DNA from 3 places in the Streptomyces sp. NPDC050674 genome. Region 2 is predicted to be linked to each of the others. Evidence: riboswitches for the same ligand, from Rfam matches in the RefSeq annotation. Region 2 holds a riboswitch; each other region holds the start of a gene.
What was found. Region 2 has a riboswitch for cobalamin ahead of AB0I06_RS21750 (ABC transporter substrate-binding protein). Riboswitches for the same ligand answer to the same signal wherever they lie in the genome.

Region 1: it holds a riboswitch for cobalamin, as region 2 does, so the genes downstream of both, AB0I06_RS04275 (ribonucleoside-diphosphate reductase subunit alpha) here and AB0I06_RS21750 (ABC transporter substrate-binding protein) in region 2, are expected to answer to the same signal.
Region 3: it holds a riboswitch for cobalamin, as region 2 does, so the genes downstream of both, AB0I06_RS00690 (energy-coupling factor ABC transporter permease) here and AB0I06_RS21750 (ABC transporter substrate-binding protein) in region 2, are expected to answer to the same signal.

The regions. Positions count from the first base shown of each region.
Region 1 covers NZ_JBFAIG010000002.1:210,118-214,587, forward strand. Annotated here, with positions in the region: gene AB0I06_RS04270 (ribonucleotide-diphosphate reductase subunit beta) at 1-529, opposite strand, end outside; gene AB0I06_RS04275 (ribonucleoside-diphosphate reductase subunit alpha) at 529-2,892, opposite strand; cobalamin riboswitch at 3,014-3,160, opposite strand; gene AB0I06_RS04280 (GNAT family N-acetyltransferase) at 3,197-3,700, opposite strand; gene mctP (monocarboxylate uptake permease MctP) at 3,776-4,470, opposite strand, start outside.
Region 2 covers NZ_JBFAIG010000013.1:9,231-13,700, forward strand. Annotated here, with positions in the region: gene AB0I06_RS21740 (APC family permease) at 1-202, opposite strand, end outside; gene AB0I06_RS21745 (CoA-binding protein) at 336-764, opposite strand; cobalamin riboswitch at 848-1,038, shown strand; gene AB0I06_RS21750 (ABC transporter substrate-binding protein) at 1,107-2,123, shown strand; gene AB0I06_RS21755 (iron chelate uptake ABC transporter family permease subunit) at 2,207-3,172, shown strand; gene AB0I06_RS21760 (ABC transporter ATP-binding protein) at 3,169-3,999, shown strand; gene AB0I06_RS21765 (hypothetical protein) at 4,069-4,470, shown strand, end outside.
Region 3 covers NZ_JBFAIG010000001.1:149,489-153,958, forward strand. Annotated here, with positions in the region: gene AB0I06_RS00685 (serine/threonine-protein kinase) at 1-1,172, shown strand, start outside; cobalamin riboswitch at 1,302-1,487, shown strand; gene AB0I06_RS00690 (energy-coupling factor ABC transporter permease) at 1,517-2,218, shown strand; gene AB0I06_RS00695 (energy-coupling factor ABC transporter substrate-binding protein) at 2,215-2,583, shown strand; gene cbiQ (cobalt ECF transporter T component CbiQ) at 2,590-3,339, shown strand; gene AB0I06_RS00705 (ATP-binding cassette domain-containing protein) at 3,336-4,190, shown strand.

The DNA.
Region 1 (4,470 bases), on a different contig from region 2:
CGATGCACGCGGCGAAGCAGATCAGGTTGAGCAGGAAACGGCGGCGATCGGCCTGGGTCTCCAGCCGGTCCAGCTTCTCCACCGAGTCCATCCACCTGAAGCAGAACTCCGCCTTCTCGCGGATGGACGGGATGTTCTCCACCGCCGCGAAGGCCGCCGCGCGGTCCTCCGGGTCGGGCAGGTAGGTGTCGAGCAGCGTCAGATAGAACTGGACGTGCACGGCCTCCTCGAACAGCTGACGGCTCAGATACAGCCGCGCCTCGGGGGAGTTGATGTGCTTGTACAGCGTCAGCACCAGGTTGTTCGCGACGATCGAGTCACCCGTCGCGAAGAAGGCGACCAGCCGGCCGATCAGGTGTTGCTCCGCGGGGGAGAGCTTGGCGAGGTCGGCGACGTCGGAGTGGAGATCGACCTCCTCCACGGTCCAGGTGTTCTTGATGGCGTCCCGGTAGCGCTCGTAGAAGTCCGGGTAGCGCATGGGGCGCAGGGTGAGCTCGAAGCCGGGGTCGAGAAGGTTCTGGGTGCTCATTACTGGCAGGCCTCGCAGGACTCGGGGTTTTCCAGGGAGCAGGCGACCGCTTCGGGGTCCGGGGTGGCCTGCACGGGGACGGCGGCCCGGGCGGCACGGGCGATACGGGTCGCCGGGCGCGAGCGCAGGTAGTACGTGGTCTTCAGCCCGGACTTCCAGGCGTAGGCGTACATCGAGGAGAGCTTGCCGATCGTCGGCGTCTCCAGGAACAGGTTCAGGGACTGGGACTGGTCCAGGAACGGGGTCCTGGCCGCCGCCATGTCGATCAGACCGCGCTGCGGGATCTCCCAGGCCGTGCGGTAGAGGGCGCGGACGTCCTCGGGGATCCAGGCGAAGTCCTGCACCGAGCCGTTGGCCTCGCGCAGGGCCTCCCTGCTGCGGGCGTCCCACACGCCGAGCCGCTTGAGCTCGTCCACCAGGTAGGAGTTGACCTGGAGGAACTCGCCCGACAGCGTCTCGCGCTTGAACAGGTTGGACACCTGCGGCTCGATGCACTCGTAGACGCCCGCGATGGAGGCGATCGTGGCCGTGGGCGCGATGGCGAGGAGCAGGGAGTTGCGCAGGCCGGTCGTGGCGATCCGCTCGCGCAGGGCCGCCCAGCGCTCGGGCCAGGTCAGGTCCACGTCGTAGTGGTCGGGGTGCAGCACGCCCCGGGCCGTTCGCGTCTTCTCCCAGGCGGGCAGCGGGCCGTTGCGCTCGGCGAGGTCGGCCGAGGCCTCGTACGCGGCGAGCATGACGCGCTCGGCGATACGGGTGGACAGCGCCTTGGCCCCGGGCGAGTCGAAGGGCAGACGCAGCTTGAAGAAGACGTCCTGCAGACCCATCGCGCCGAGGCCGACCGGGCGCCAGCGGGCGTTGGAACGGCCCGCCTGCTCGGTCGGGTAGAAGTTGATGTCGACGACCCGGTCGAGGAACGTGACGGCCGTACGGACGGTCTCGTCCAGCCGCTCCCAGTCGATGTCGCCCCCGGTCACGAACGCGCCGAGGTTGACCGAGCCCAGGTTGCAGACCGCCGTCTCCCCGTCGTCGGTGACCTCCAGGATCTCCGTGCAGAGGTTGGAGGAGTGCACGACGTGACCCGGCTCGGCCGTCTGGTTGGCGGTGCGGTTGGCGGCGTCCTTGAAGGTCATCCAGCCGTTGCCGGTCTGCGCGAGGGTGCGCATCATCCGGCCGTACAGCTCACGGGCGGGCAGGGTCTTCCTCGCCAGTCCCTTCGCCTCGGCCGCCCGGTAGGCGGTGTCGAACTCCTCGCCCCACAGGTCGACCAGCTCGGGCACGTCCGAGGGGGAGAACAGCGACCACTGCCCGTCGGCGTTCACCCGCCGCATGAACTCGTCCGGCACCCAGTGCGCGAGGTTCAGGTTGTGCGTGCGGCGGGCGTCCTCACCGGTGTTGTCGCGCAGCTCCAGGAACTCCTCGATGTCGGCGTGCCAGGTCTCCAGGTAGACCGCGGCCGCGCCCTTGCGCCGGCCGCCCTGGTTCACCGCGGCGACCGAGGCGTCGAGGGTCTTCAGGAACGGGACGATGCCGTTGGAGTGCCCGTTGGTGCCCCGGATCAGCGAACCCCGGGCGCGGATGCGGGAGTACGCCAGTCCGATGCCGCCGGCGTGCTTCGAGAGCCGGGCCACCTGGTGGTACCGGTCGTAGATGGAGTCCAGCTCGTCCTTGGGGGAGTCGAGGAGGTAGCAGGACGACATCTGCGGGTGCCGGGTGCCCGAGTTGAAGAGGGTGGGGGAGGAGGGGAGGTAGTCGAGGCGGCTCATGAGCCGGTAGAGCGCCGCGACCTCGTCCACCGAGCGGCTGGTGTCGTCCTCGGCCAGACCGGCGGCCACGCGCAGCATGAAGTGCTGGGGCGTCTCGATCACCTTGCGGGTGATCGGGTGCCGCAGCAGGTAGCGGCTGTGCAGGGTGCGCAGGCCGAAGTAGCCGAAGCGGTCGTCGGCGCCGGTGTCGATCAACGCGTCGAGCCGGGCCGCGTGCAGCCGTACGAACGCGGCGGTGCGGTCGGCGATGAGCCCCTCGCGGTGACCGACCGCGACGGACTCGGTGAACGACGTGACGCCCTGGGAGGCGGCCTCCTCGCGGATGCCGATGGTCAGCAGCCGGGCGGCCAGCCGGGAGTAGGCGGGGTCCTCGGAGATCAGACCGGCCGCGGCCTCCGTCGCCAGCTCCCGCAACTCCGCGATCATCTCGGCGGAGGCCGCACGCGAGGACCGGCCGCGCAGCGCGGCGGCGGCGACCCGGCCGGGATCGGTGTCGGGGAGGTCGGCGGTCAGCTCGGTCAGGGTCCGCAGCAACGCGGCACCGGGAGCGTCCTGCTCCTCTTCGGCGGCTGAGACCGGTTCGGCTGGCGCGATGGTCACGTGGGGCTCTCCCTCGCTCGGCACGGGGCCTCGTCGAGGGCAGGGAGGAGCACACGAGCGCACGCGGCGTCGCGTCCACCGGCCCATTCCGCGAGGCCCGGACGTCAGGCACACCGGCCGGGTGGCCGGGTGCGCTGTCGGCAGGTCCTCGGACTGACACCCATACACATGTGAAAGGGCATGGGTACACCGTTGCGGGACAGTTCCGGATTCGCACCGGATTCCCCTGCGGCGACAGCGAGCACGAGCATACATCTTGTGTCGGGCGCCAAAGGCACCCCCAGATGTTGTGTCGCTGCCGCTCTCAGAGGGTCAGCGCGTAGGTGAGGAGCGTGATGTCGTCCGGCTCCGGGAGGGGATTCCAGTCGCGCTTGGGGGTGCGGACGAAACCCACGCGCTCGTAGAGGCGGTGGGCGGAGCGCATGGTGCGCTGGGTCGAGAGCACGATGCCGCGGCAGCCCGGGGTGGCGCGGGCCCGGTCGACGCAGGCGCGGACGAGGGCCTCGCCGATGCCGCGCCCCCGGGCCGCGCGGGCCACCGCGAGCATCCGCAGCTCGGCCTCGCCGGGCCGGGCGATGTCGGCCATGGGGCCGCCGGAGGGGACGAAGGTGACGCCACCGACGACGTCGTCGTCGGCCGTGGCGACCAGGACCTCGGCGGCGGCGCGCCTGGCGACGTCACGCAGCTCGGCGAGACAGGCGTCGCTCTCGCCGAAGTCGAGCAGGCCGTCGTCGAGGTAGGCCCGGGCGGTGATCTCGCCGAGGACGGCGTGGTGGGCGGGGCGTGCGGGGTCGATCCGGAAGTCCATGGCAGGAGTGTGTATACGCGGGCGGGCCGCCGACGCCATGCGTTTCGGCGGCCCGCGGGGGGTGTGGCGGGGACGTCAGTGGGCGGATCCCGCGGTGGCGGGCGGCAGTTCGACCTGGACGCCCGGGTCGCCGGCGTCGGCCGTGTAGTCCTCCGGCTTGGTCTCGTCGACGCCGTCGGGGGCCTTCAGGGCCTTGAGGACGAAGGTCAGGACCACCGTCACCACCACGTTCAGGACGAACGCCGTGAGGCCGATGTAGCCGATCTCCCCGATGCCGGGGATCTCCTTCGCCGAGCCGCCGAAGTGCTTCTGGGTCGGGGAGGCCACGCCGTACGCGGCGACCGTGCCGTAGACCATGCCGACGGCCCAGCCCGCGAGCAGCGCCCAGCGGTGGAACCAGCGGGTGAACAGGCCGCCGACCAGGGCCGGGAAGGTCTGCAGGATCCAGATGCCGCCCAGCAGCTGGAAGTTGATGGCGACCGTCTTGTCCATGGTGAGGACGAAGGCCAGGGCGCCCACCTTCACCAACAGGGACACCAGCTTGGAGACCTTGGTCTCCTGCGCCGGTGTGGCGTCCGGCTTGATGAAGTCCTTGTAGATGTTGCGGGTGAAGAGGTTCGCGGCCGCGATGGACATGATGGCCGCCGGCACCAGCGCGCCGATGCCGATCGCCGCGAACGCCACGCCCGCGAACCAGTCCGGGAACATCGTCTCGAACAGCTGCGGGATCGCCAGCTGCCCGTTCTGCACCTTGATCCCGGCCGCGATCG
Region 2 (4,470 bases):
ACATGCCGCCCAGCTCGGCGTGCACCAGGGCCAGCAGCACGATCGCCACCGCGCCGATGAGCCAGGACAGGATCGCCGCGGGACCGGCCGCCACGACGGCCTTCTCGGCGCCGTACAACCAGCCCGAGCCGATGATGGAACCGACCGAGGCCCACATGAGCCCGATCAGCCCGACGTCCCGGCGCAGGCCGTCTCTTTCCATGAATACAAGGCCTCTCGGAGATGAACTCGGGGAGTTCGGCGAGCAAGAGGCCTCAGGTTAGGAACCGGCCGACCGGCCGCAGAAGACGCGTTGTGCAGCCTTGACCGGGTGCGGGTGTTTCGTGGGAAACGCTTCAAGAATCCTGTACACGGCCATGAGACAGCCGTGGGATCTCGATCGCCGGGCAGCGGTCCATCACCATCTCCAGACCCGCCGCACGCGTCCGGTCGTACGCCGTCTCGTCGATGACGCCGAGCTGGAACCAGACGCCCTTCGCGCCCTTGGCGACCGCCTCGTCCGCGACGGCACCGGCGAGGTCGCTGTTCACGAACACGTCGACGACGTCCACGTCGAAGGGGATGTCCGTCAGGCTCGCGTACCCCTGCTCCCCGTGCACCGTCTCGGCCTTCGGATGCACCGGCACCACGCGCTTGCCGAAGCGCTGGAGCGTCGCGGCGACGCCGTACGCCGCCCGCTGACGGTTCGACGACAGGCCCACCACGGCCCAGGTGTCGCCGAGCTCGGTGAGGATCCTGCGGACCGTTGCCTCGTCGCCGTACACCGGCGGCCTCCTCGGAATGTCGTGGACGAACTGCTGTCGGGGCAACGGCTCCGGGCGGGCGATGATTCCCGGGCGGGCCCGCGTGATAGCTTGCCGAGGCCAGTCGAACCCATGTACGTGGGTCAGGGAATCCGGTGCGAATCCGGAACTGACGCGCAGCGGTGAGGGGGACGGGCGGGGCCTCGGCCACTGGACTCCCTCGCGGACGTCCGGGAAGGCGCCCCGATCCGGAGGAACCCGAGTCCGAAGACCTGCTGGCGGCCCCCGCGGCCGTGCGCGGCGGGGGAGCACCGTACGACCGGGCTCCGCGAATGGGCCCTCGACGCCTGAGGACTGGTTCCCGTGCCCCTCGCCCGACCCGCCCGTGCCGCCGTCCTGCTGACGGCCGGTTCCCTGCTCCTGACCGGCTGCGGTGCCTCCGGTCCCACGACGGCGAAGGCCGCCGTCACGCTCTCCGACTGCGGCCACGAGGTCCGCGTCACGGCCGCCCCGCGGCACGCCGTGTCCCTCAACCAGGGCACCACCGAGATCCTGCTCTCGCTCGGTCTGGCCGACCGCCTCGCGGGCACCGCCACCTGGACCGACCCCGTGATGAAGGGGCTGGAGAAGGCCGAGGCGAAGGTGCCCCGCATCGCCGAGAACAACCCGTCCTTCGAACGCGTCCTGGCCGCCGACCCCGACTTCGTCGCCGCCTCCTTCGTCTCCACCCTCGGCAAGGGCGGCGTCGCCACCCGCGAGCAGTTCGAGAAGCTCGGCGTCCCCACCTACGTCTCCCCGTCCGACTGCGTCGGCAAGGACAACTCGGGCGGCGGCGACGGCGCACGCGACACCGCCCTGGACATCGACACCGTCTACGGCGAGGTCCGGGACCTCGCGACCGTGTTCGGGGTGAAGGGACGCGGCGACGCACTCGTCGCCTCCCTCCAGCGGCGCATGAAGAAGGCCACGGCCGGCATCGACGCCTCCGGCGTCACCCTCCTGTACTGGTTCGCCAACTCCGAGTCGCCCTACATGGCCGGCTGCTGCGGAGCGCCCGGCATCATCACCCGCGCCCTCGGCGCCAAGAACGCCTTCGGCGACACCCACCAGGAATGGCCGCAGGTCAACTGGGAGACAGTCGCCGACCGCGACCCCGACGTCCTCGTCATCGGCGACCTGACCCGCAGATCGCAGACCGCCGAGTCGGCCGCCAGGAAGATCGCCTTCCTGGAGTCCAACCCGGTCACCAAGAACATGGACGCCGTCCGGCACAAGCGGTACGTGCTGCTCAGCGGGCAGGCCATGAACCCCACCATCCGCACCGTCGAGGGCGTGGAGCGGGTGGCCGCGGGGCTGCGCCGGTTCGGGCTGGTGAAGTGACCACCCGCGATGTGCCGGGCGCCGGGGCGCGGCCCCGGCGCGGGGCCGGTCTCGCGCCGGCGGCGGCCGGGGCGGTCGCGCTCATGGCCTCCCTCGCCGTGGCCGTCACCATCGGTCCCGCCGACATACGGGTCGCCGACGTGTGGTCCGTGGTCGCCGCCCATCTCGGTCTCGGCAGTTCGCGGCTGACGCCGATCCGGGACGGGATCGTCTGGCAACTGAGGCTGCCGCGCACCCTGCTCGCGGCCGTGTGCGGGGCCGGACTGGCCGTGTGCGGGGCGGTGATGCAGTCGCTGCTGCGCAACCCGCTGGCCGACCCCTTCGTGCTCGGGGTGTCCTCCGGCGCCTCCACCGGAGCGGTCCTGGTCGTCGTGCTCGGCGTGGGCGGCGGTGCCCTCCCGGTCCCGGCGGGCGCGTTTCTCGGCGCCCTGGTGTCGTTCGCCCTGGTGCTGCTGCTCAGTCACACCCTCGGCGGCACCACCGACCGGGTCGTCCTCGCGGGCGTCGCAGCCATGCAGCTCTTCTCGGCGCTCACCTCCTTCGTCGTGCTGACCGCCGCCGACGCCGAGACGACCCGCGGCGTGCTGTTCTGGCTCCTCGGCTCGCTCGGCGGCGCCGGCTGGACCGACGTGTGGCTGTGCCTGGCCGTGCTGGCCGTGGCGCTGGTGGTGTGCCTGGCGTACGCCCGTACCCTCGACGCCTTCGCCTTCGGGCAGGACGCGGCGGCCGCGCTCGGGGTGTCCGTCGCCCGCACCCGTCTGGTGCTGCTGTGCGTCACCGCCCTGCTCACGGCGGCGCTGGTCAGCTCGGCCGGGGCGATCGGCTTCGTCGGGCTGGTCCTGCCGCACGCCGCCCGCGCCCTGACCGGGCCCGGGCACGCCCGGCTCCTGCCGGTCACCGGCCTCGCCGGGGCGGTGTTCCTGGTGTGGGTCGACACCCTGGCCCGCACCGTCCTGGACCCGCAGGAGATCCCGGTGGGGGTCGTGACGTCGCTGATCGGGGTGCCGGCCTTCGTGGCGGTGCTGTACCGGACACGGAGGTCCGGATGAGCGGCACCACGGCGTCACCGGACGCGGGCCTGCGGGCCGACCGGGTCGGCCGCCGCACCGACGGGCGCCTCATCCTGGACGGCGTGGTCCTCGCACCGGAGACCGGCTCCACCGTCGGTGTCCTCGGCCCCAACGGCTCCGGCAAGTCCACGCTGCTGCGCCTGCTGGCCGGGCTGCTCGCCCCGACCTGCGGAGTCGTCACGCTCGACGGCACACCGCTCGGTGAGCTGCCCCGCCGCACGGTCGCCCGGCGCCTCGCCGTGGTCGAGCAGCAGTCCGACACCCAGGTCGAGTTCACGGTCGAGGACGTCGTACGGCTGGGCCGGATCCCGCACCGCCGAGCCTGGACACCGGCCTCGGCGGACGACGAGCGGGCGGTGCGCGCCGCCCTGGAGCGCGCGGGCCTCGCCGACTGCTCCGGCCGGTCCTGGCACACTCTCTCGGGCGGCGAACGCCAGCGCGCGCAGATCGCCCGGGCGCTCGCCCAGGAACCCCGTGAGCTCCTCCTCGACGAGCCCACCAACCACCTCGACATCCACCACCAGCTCGATCTGCTCACCCTCGTCACCGGCCTGCCGGTCACCACCGTCGTCGCCCTGCACGACCTCAACCTGGCGGCGATGTACTGCGACCGGGTCGTGGTGCTGCACGAGGGACGGGCCGTGGCCGGGGGCACTCCGGGAGACGTCCTCACCGCGGAACTCATCGCCGACGTGTACGGAGTGCGCGCCGCCGTCAGCCGCGAAGGCCCCGAGGGGCGGCCGCACGTGCGGTTCCTGGGCACCCTGTCCCGTGACGAGCGGCCGGACCCGCCCCGGGCGCGGTGATCCCGCCACGGCGGCCGGGAAACCCCGAACCTGCCCGCGTGCGACGGCCTTCCCGCCTACGCTCACCTCGTGCTGCGCATCACCGACGCCCGGACCGGCCAGCCGGTCGACGCCGCCCCGGCCCGCCGGGGCCTGACCCGTGTCGAGGTGCACGCGCCCGGTTCCGACACCACGAACCTTCGGGTGCTGCTCGTCGGGGACCTGCTCGTCAGGACCCTGGAACTGGGCGGCACGCCGGTGTGGGCACTGCTGACCGGCGGCCACCGCCAGGCGGAACTGCGCGCGCGGGCCGCGACCCTGAACATCCGCCCCTTCGAGGACAGCCCCGACGTCGGCGCAAGCCTGGGCGAGTCCCAGGCCCTCCACGTCGCCGCCCAGGGCGGGGCGCCGCCCGACGGGGTACTGATCACCGTCGCGCCGGTCCAGACGGACCCGCCCGGACACGGCGACCCCGCCGCCCTGCGCCTCGCC
Region 3 (4,470 bases), on a different contig from region 2:
TGACCAAGTCCGGCGCGCTTCCCGCCGAGGAGGTGGCCCGGCTCGCCGCGCAGGCGTCCGCGGGGCTCGCCGCCGCCCACGGGCAGGGCATCGTGCACCGGGACGTCAAACCCGCCAACCTGCTGCTGGACACCCAGGGCACGCTGAAGATCGGTGACTTCGGCATCGCGCGGTTCCTCGACGACCCGGGCGCCGCGCTCACCGCCACCGGCCAGATCGTCGGCACCGGCCTCTACCTCGCGCCCGAACGGGCCCTGGGCAAGCCCGCCGGGCCCGCCTCCGACATGTACTCCCTGGGCTGTGTGCTCTACCAACTGCTCAGCGGCCGTCCTCCGTTCCAGGCCGACACCGCCGTCGCCCTTCTCCACCAGCACCTCGACTCGGCCCCCGTGCCGCCTCGCGACCTCGGTGTCTCCGGACTGCCCCCGGCGTTCGAGAACTACCTCCTCGGGCTGCTCGCCAAGCAGCCCGAGGACCGGCCCACCGCCCAGCAGGCCGCCGAGTGGTTCGCCGGGGGCGCCTGGCGGGGCCTGCCCGAGCCGTTGCCGGAGGTCTCGCCGCCGCCGCTGCGGCCGCGGCCCGCGCCGACGGCGCTGTCCGCGCCCCCGGGCCGGTACGCCGCCGAGGCGGGCAGCCCGACCACGTACGCGCTGCCCGCGACCACGGGGCACCGCACCGCGGCCCGGGCGGCCCAGGCGGGGCGTTCGGGCCGCTCGCGCGGGCGCGGCGGTCCCGGCAACCGGCCGAGGCTGGTCGCGACGGCCGCCGCCGCGGCCCTCTTCCTCGCCGCGATGCTCATCGGCATGCGCTGGTTCTCCCCCGACACCACGGCGGAGGGCACGGAACCCGACGCGTCCCCGTCCGCGAGCAGTCCGGCCGCGACGCCGTCCGCCGGCTCCGCCGCGTCCCCCTCCACCGAGCCCGCATCCGGCCAGGGGGCCGGTCCGGGGTCCGGCCAGGGGGCAGCCGGCACGCCGGCCACCGGAACCGTGGCCGATGTCACCGCGTCCGCGCCGGCCGCTTCCCCGACCCCTGCCGCGGCCCCGCCCGGCGCCGCGCCTCCGGCGGAGGAGGCGGGTGACGGCGGCCCGGCGCAGCCGAACCCGCAGGACCCGCAGGCCGGGCAGGACGGGGAGGGTGACGACGGCGGGGACGAGGGCGGCGACGACTGACACGGCCCGGACGCCGGACGACGCGGCCGTGCGCGCAGCGCGTGGATCAGCGGGGGGATGCGCCGGCGTGCGAGCGGACGCCCCCTCGCGCGCCCCCATGGGTGGCTTGTCATCGCCCTTACCCCGGCCTTATTGTCACCAGGCCTTGGTGAACGGGAAATCCGGTGTGATGCCGGTGCGGCCCTCGCCACTGTGAATCGGGAAGTCCGGCTCCGGCCCTCACGGGCAGCCACTGGGTCCTTGTGACCCGGGAAGGCGGAGTCCGGGCGGTGGTACCCGTCAGCCAGGAGACCGGCCAAGGCGCGTCAACCATCCACGAGGTGCTGGAGAGGGTCTGCTGAGCCATGCACATTGCCGAGGGTTTCCTTCCTCCGGCGCACGCGGTCGCCTGGGGCGTCGCGTCGGCGCCGTTCGTCGTCCACGGGGTCCGGTCGCTCACCCGTGAAGTGCGCGAGCACCCCGAGAGCACCCTGCTCCTCGGTGCGTCCGGCGCCTTCACCTTCGTCCTGTCCGCCCTGAAACTGCCCTCCGTCACCGGCAGTTGCTCGCACCCGACCGGCACGGGCCTGGGAGCCATCCTGTTCCGGCCGCCCATCATGGCGGTGCTGGGCACCATCACCCTGCTCTTCCAGGCGCTGCTGCTCGCGCACGGCGGTCTGACCACGCTCGGCGCCAACGTCTTCTCGATGGCGATCGTCGGCCCCTGGGCCGGATACGCCGTCTACCGGCTGCTGCGGCGCTACGACGTGCCGCTGATGGTGACGGTGTTCTGCGGCGCGTTCGTCGCCGACCTGTCCACCTACTGCGTCACCAGCGTGCAGCTGGCGCTCGCGTTCCCCGACCCGGGCAGCGGCTTCCTGGGCGCGCTCGCCAAGTTCGGCTCCATCTTCGCCGTGACCCAGATCCCGCTCGCGGTGAGCGAGGGCCTGCTGACCGTGCTCGTGATGCGGCTGCTGGTGCAGTCCAGCAAGGGCGAACTGACCCGGCTGGGCGTGCTCCTCGCCGACAAGCAGGCCCCTGCCGAGTCGGAGGCGGTGGCCCGGTGACCAGGAACACGAAGATCAACCTGATGCTGCTCGCCGCCGTGGCAGCGCTCGCGGTGCTGCCCTTGGCGCTCGGCCTCGGTGACCACAAGAAGGAGCCGTTCACGGGTTCCGACTCCGAGGCCGAGACGGCGATAACCGAGCTGAAGCCGGACTACGAGCCGTGGTTCTCGCCGCTGTACGAGCCGCCGTCCGGCGAGATCGAGTCGGCGCTCTTCGCGCTCCAGGCGGCCCTCGGCACCGGTGTCCTCGCCTACTACTTCGGTCTGCGCCGGGGACGCCGGCAGGGTGAGCGGCGGGCGCTGGAGCGGGAGACCGACAGCGCGCTGTCCGGCGCCGCCGCGAAGTCCGCCGCGGAACGGGACTGATCCCGGGTGCTGCCGATCGACGCGGCGGCGCACAGCAGTCGCTGGCGCCGCCGCCATCCCGTGGACAAGGCCGTGCTCGGGCTCGGCCTCACCGTGCTCGCGATCTCCCTGCCGCCCTGGCCGGGCGCGGCCCTGGTGCTCCTGACGGCCCTGGTGGTGCTGCTGGGGCCGGCCGGGGTGCCCGCGCGGCGGCTGTGGCGGGCCTACCGGGTGCCACTGGGCTTCTGCGTGACCGGCGCGGTCACCCTGCTGGTCCAGGTCGGCGGGCCGGGGGGTTTCTTCTCCTTCGCCCCCGACGGCCCCGTCCGGGCCGGGGAGTTGCTGCTGCGCACCTCGGCGGCCTCCCTGGGCGTGCTGCTGTTCGCCTTCACCACACCCCTGTCCGACCTGCTGCCGCGCCTGATCCGGGCCGGGATCCCGGCGCCCGTCGTGGACGTCGCGCTGGTGACGTACCGGATGAGCTTCCTGCTGCTGGACTCCGTGCGCCGCATCCGGGAGGCCCAGGCGGCCCGGCTCGGGCACACGGGCCGGGCCGCGGAGTGGCGTTCCCTGGCCGGGCTCGGCGCCGCCGCGTTCGTCCGGGCCTTCGACCGGGCCACCCGGCTCCAGGCCGGGCTCGCCGGACGCGGCTACGACGGCACCCTGCGCGTCCTGGTGCCCGAGGCCCGGGTCTCCGTCCGCTTCACGACGGCCAGTTGCGCGCTGCTCGCGGGGCTGGCCGTCCTCACCCTCGTACTGGAAAGGCCGCTGACATGAGCGAGCCCGCCCTCGTCGCCCTGCGGGGCGCGTCCTTCGCCTACGAGGACGGCCCGGCCGTGCTCAGCGGCCTCGACTTCGAGATCCGCGAAGGGCGCGCGCTCGCGCTGCTCGGCCGCAACGGCAGCGGCAAGACCACGCTGATGCGGCTGCTCTCCGGGGGACTGCGGCCCCACCAGGGGCGGCTGACGCTCGAAGGGCGGCCGGTGTCGTACGACCGCAAGGGTCTGACCCTGCTGCGGACGACCGTGCAGCTGGTGGTGCAGGACCCGGACGACCAGTTGTTCGCGGCGTCGGTGGAGCAGGACGTGTCGTTCGGGCCGCTGAACCTGGGCCTGGACGACACGCAGGTGCGGGCGCGGGTGGCGGAGGCGCTCGCCGCGCTGGACATCACGGCCCTGGCCGACCGGCCCACCCATCTGCTCTCCTACGGGCAGCGCAAGCGCACCGCCATCGCGGGCGCGGTCGCGATGCGACCGCGGGTGCTCGTCCTCGACGAGCCGACGGCCGGGCTCGACCCCGAAGGCCAGGAACGGCTGCTCACGACCCTCGACGGACTGCGCGCCGCCGGCACCACGGTGGTGATGGCCACGCACGACGTCGACCTCGCCCTGCGCTGGGCCGACGACGCGGCGCTCCTCACCCCCTCCGGTGTCCGCACCGGACCCGCGGCCACGGCACTGGCCCGCACCGATCTGCTGCGCGAGGCCGGGCTACGGCTGCCATGGGGCGCGGCGGCGGCGGAACTCCTGCGCGCCCAGGGGTTGTTGTCCACCGCGGAACCGGGACCGCGGACGCCGGACGAACTCGCCGCGCTCACGGCGGCGCGGCCGGGGGGCGTTGCGGGCTGAGCCCTCCGCGCGCGAACGCACCGGCGGGCACGTCGGCCCCGCCGGGCGTTGGCCCCCACCCCGGCGCGTCAGGCTCGCCGGGCGGCTTGCCCCACCTGGTGCGTTCGCCCCCGGGCACGCTTTTCCAACCGGGGCGCGCAGCCGCCGGGCGTTGACCCCACCCCGGCGCGTCTGCCTCGCTGGGCGCGGCTTGCCCCGCCGAGCGCGCTCGCCCCACCGGGGCGCGTCCCACGCTTGCCCCACCGGGGCGGCGTCAGCCCGCACGAGCTCGCTCGCCTCG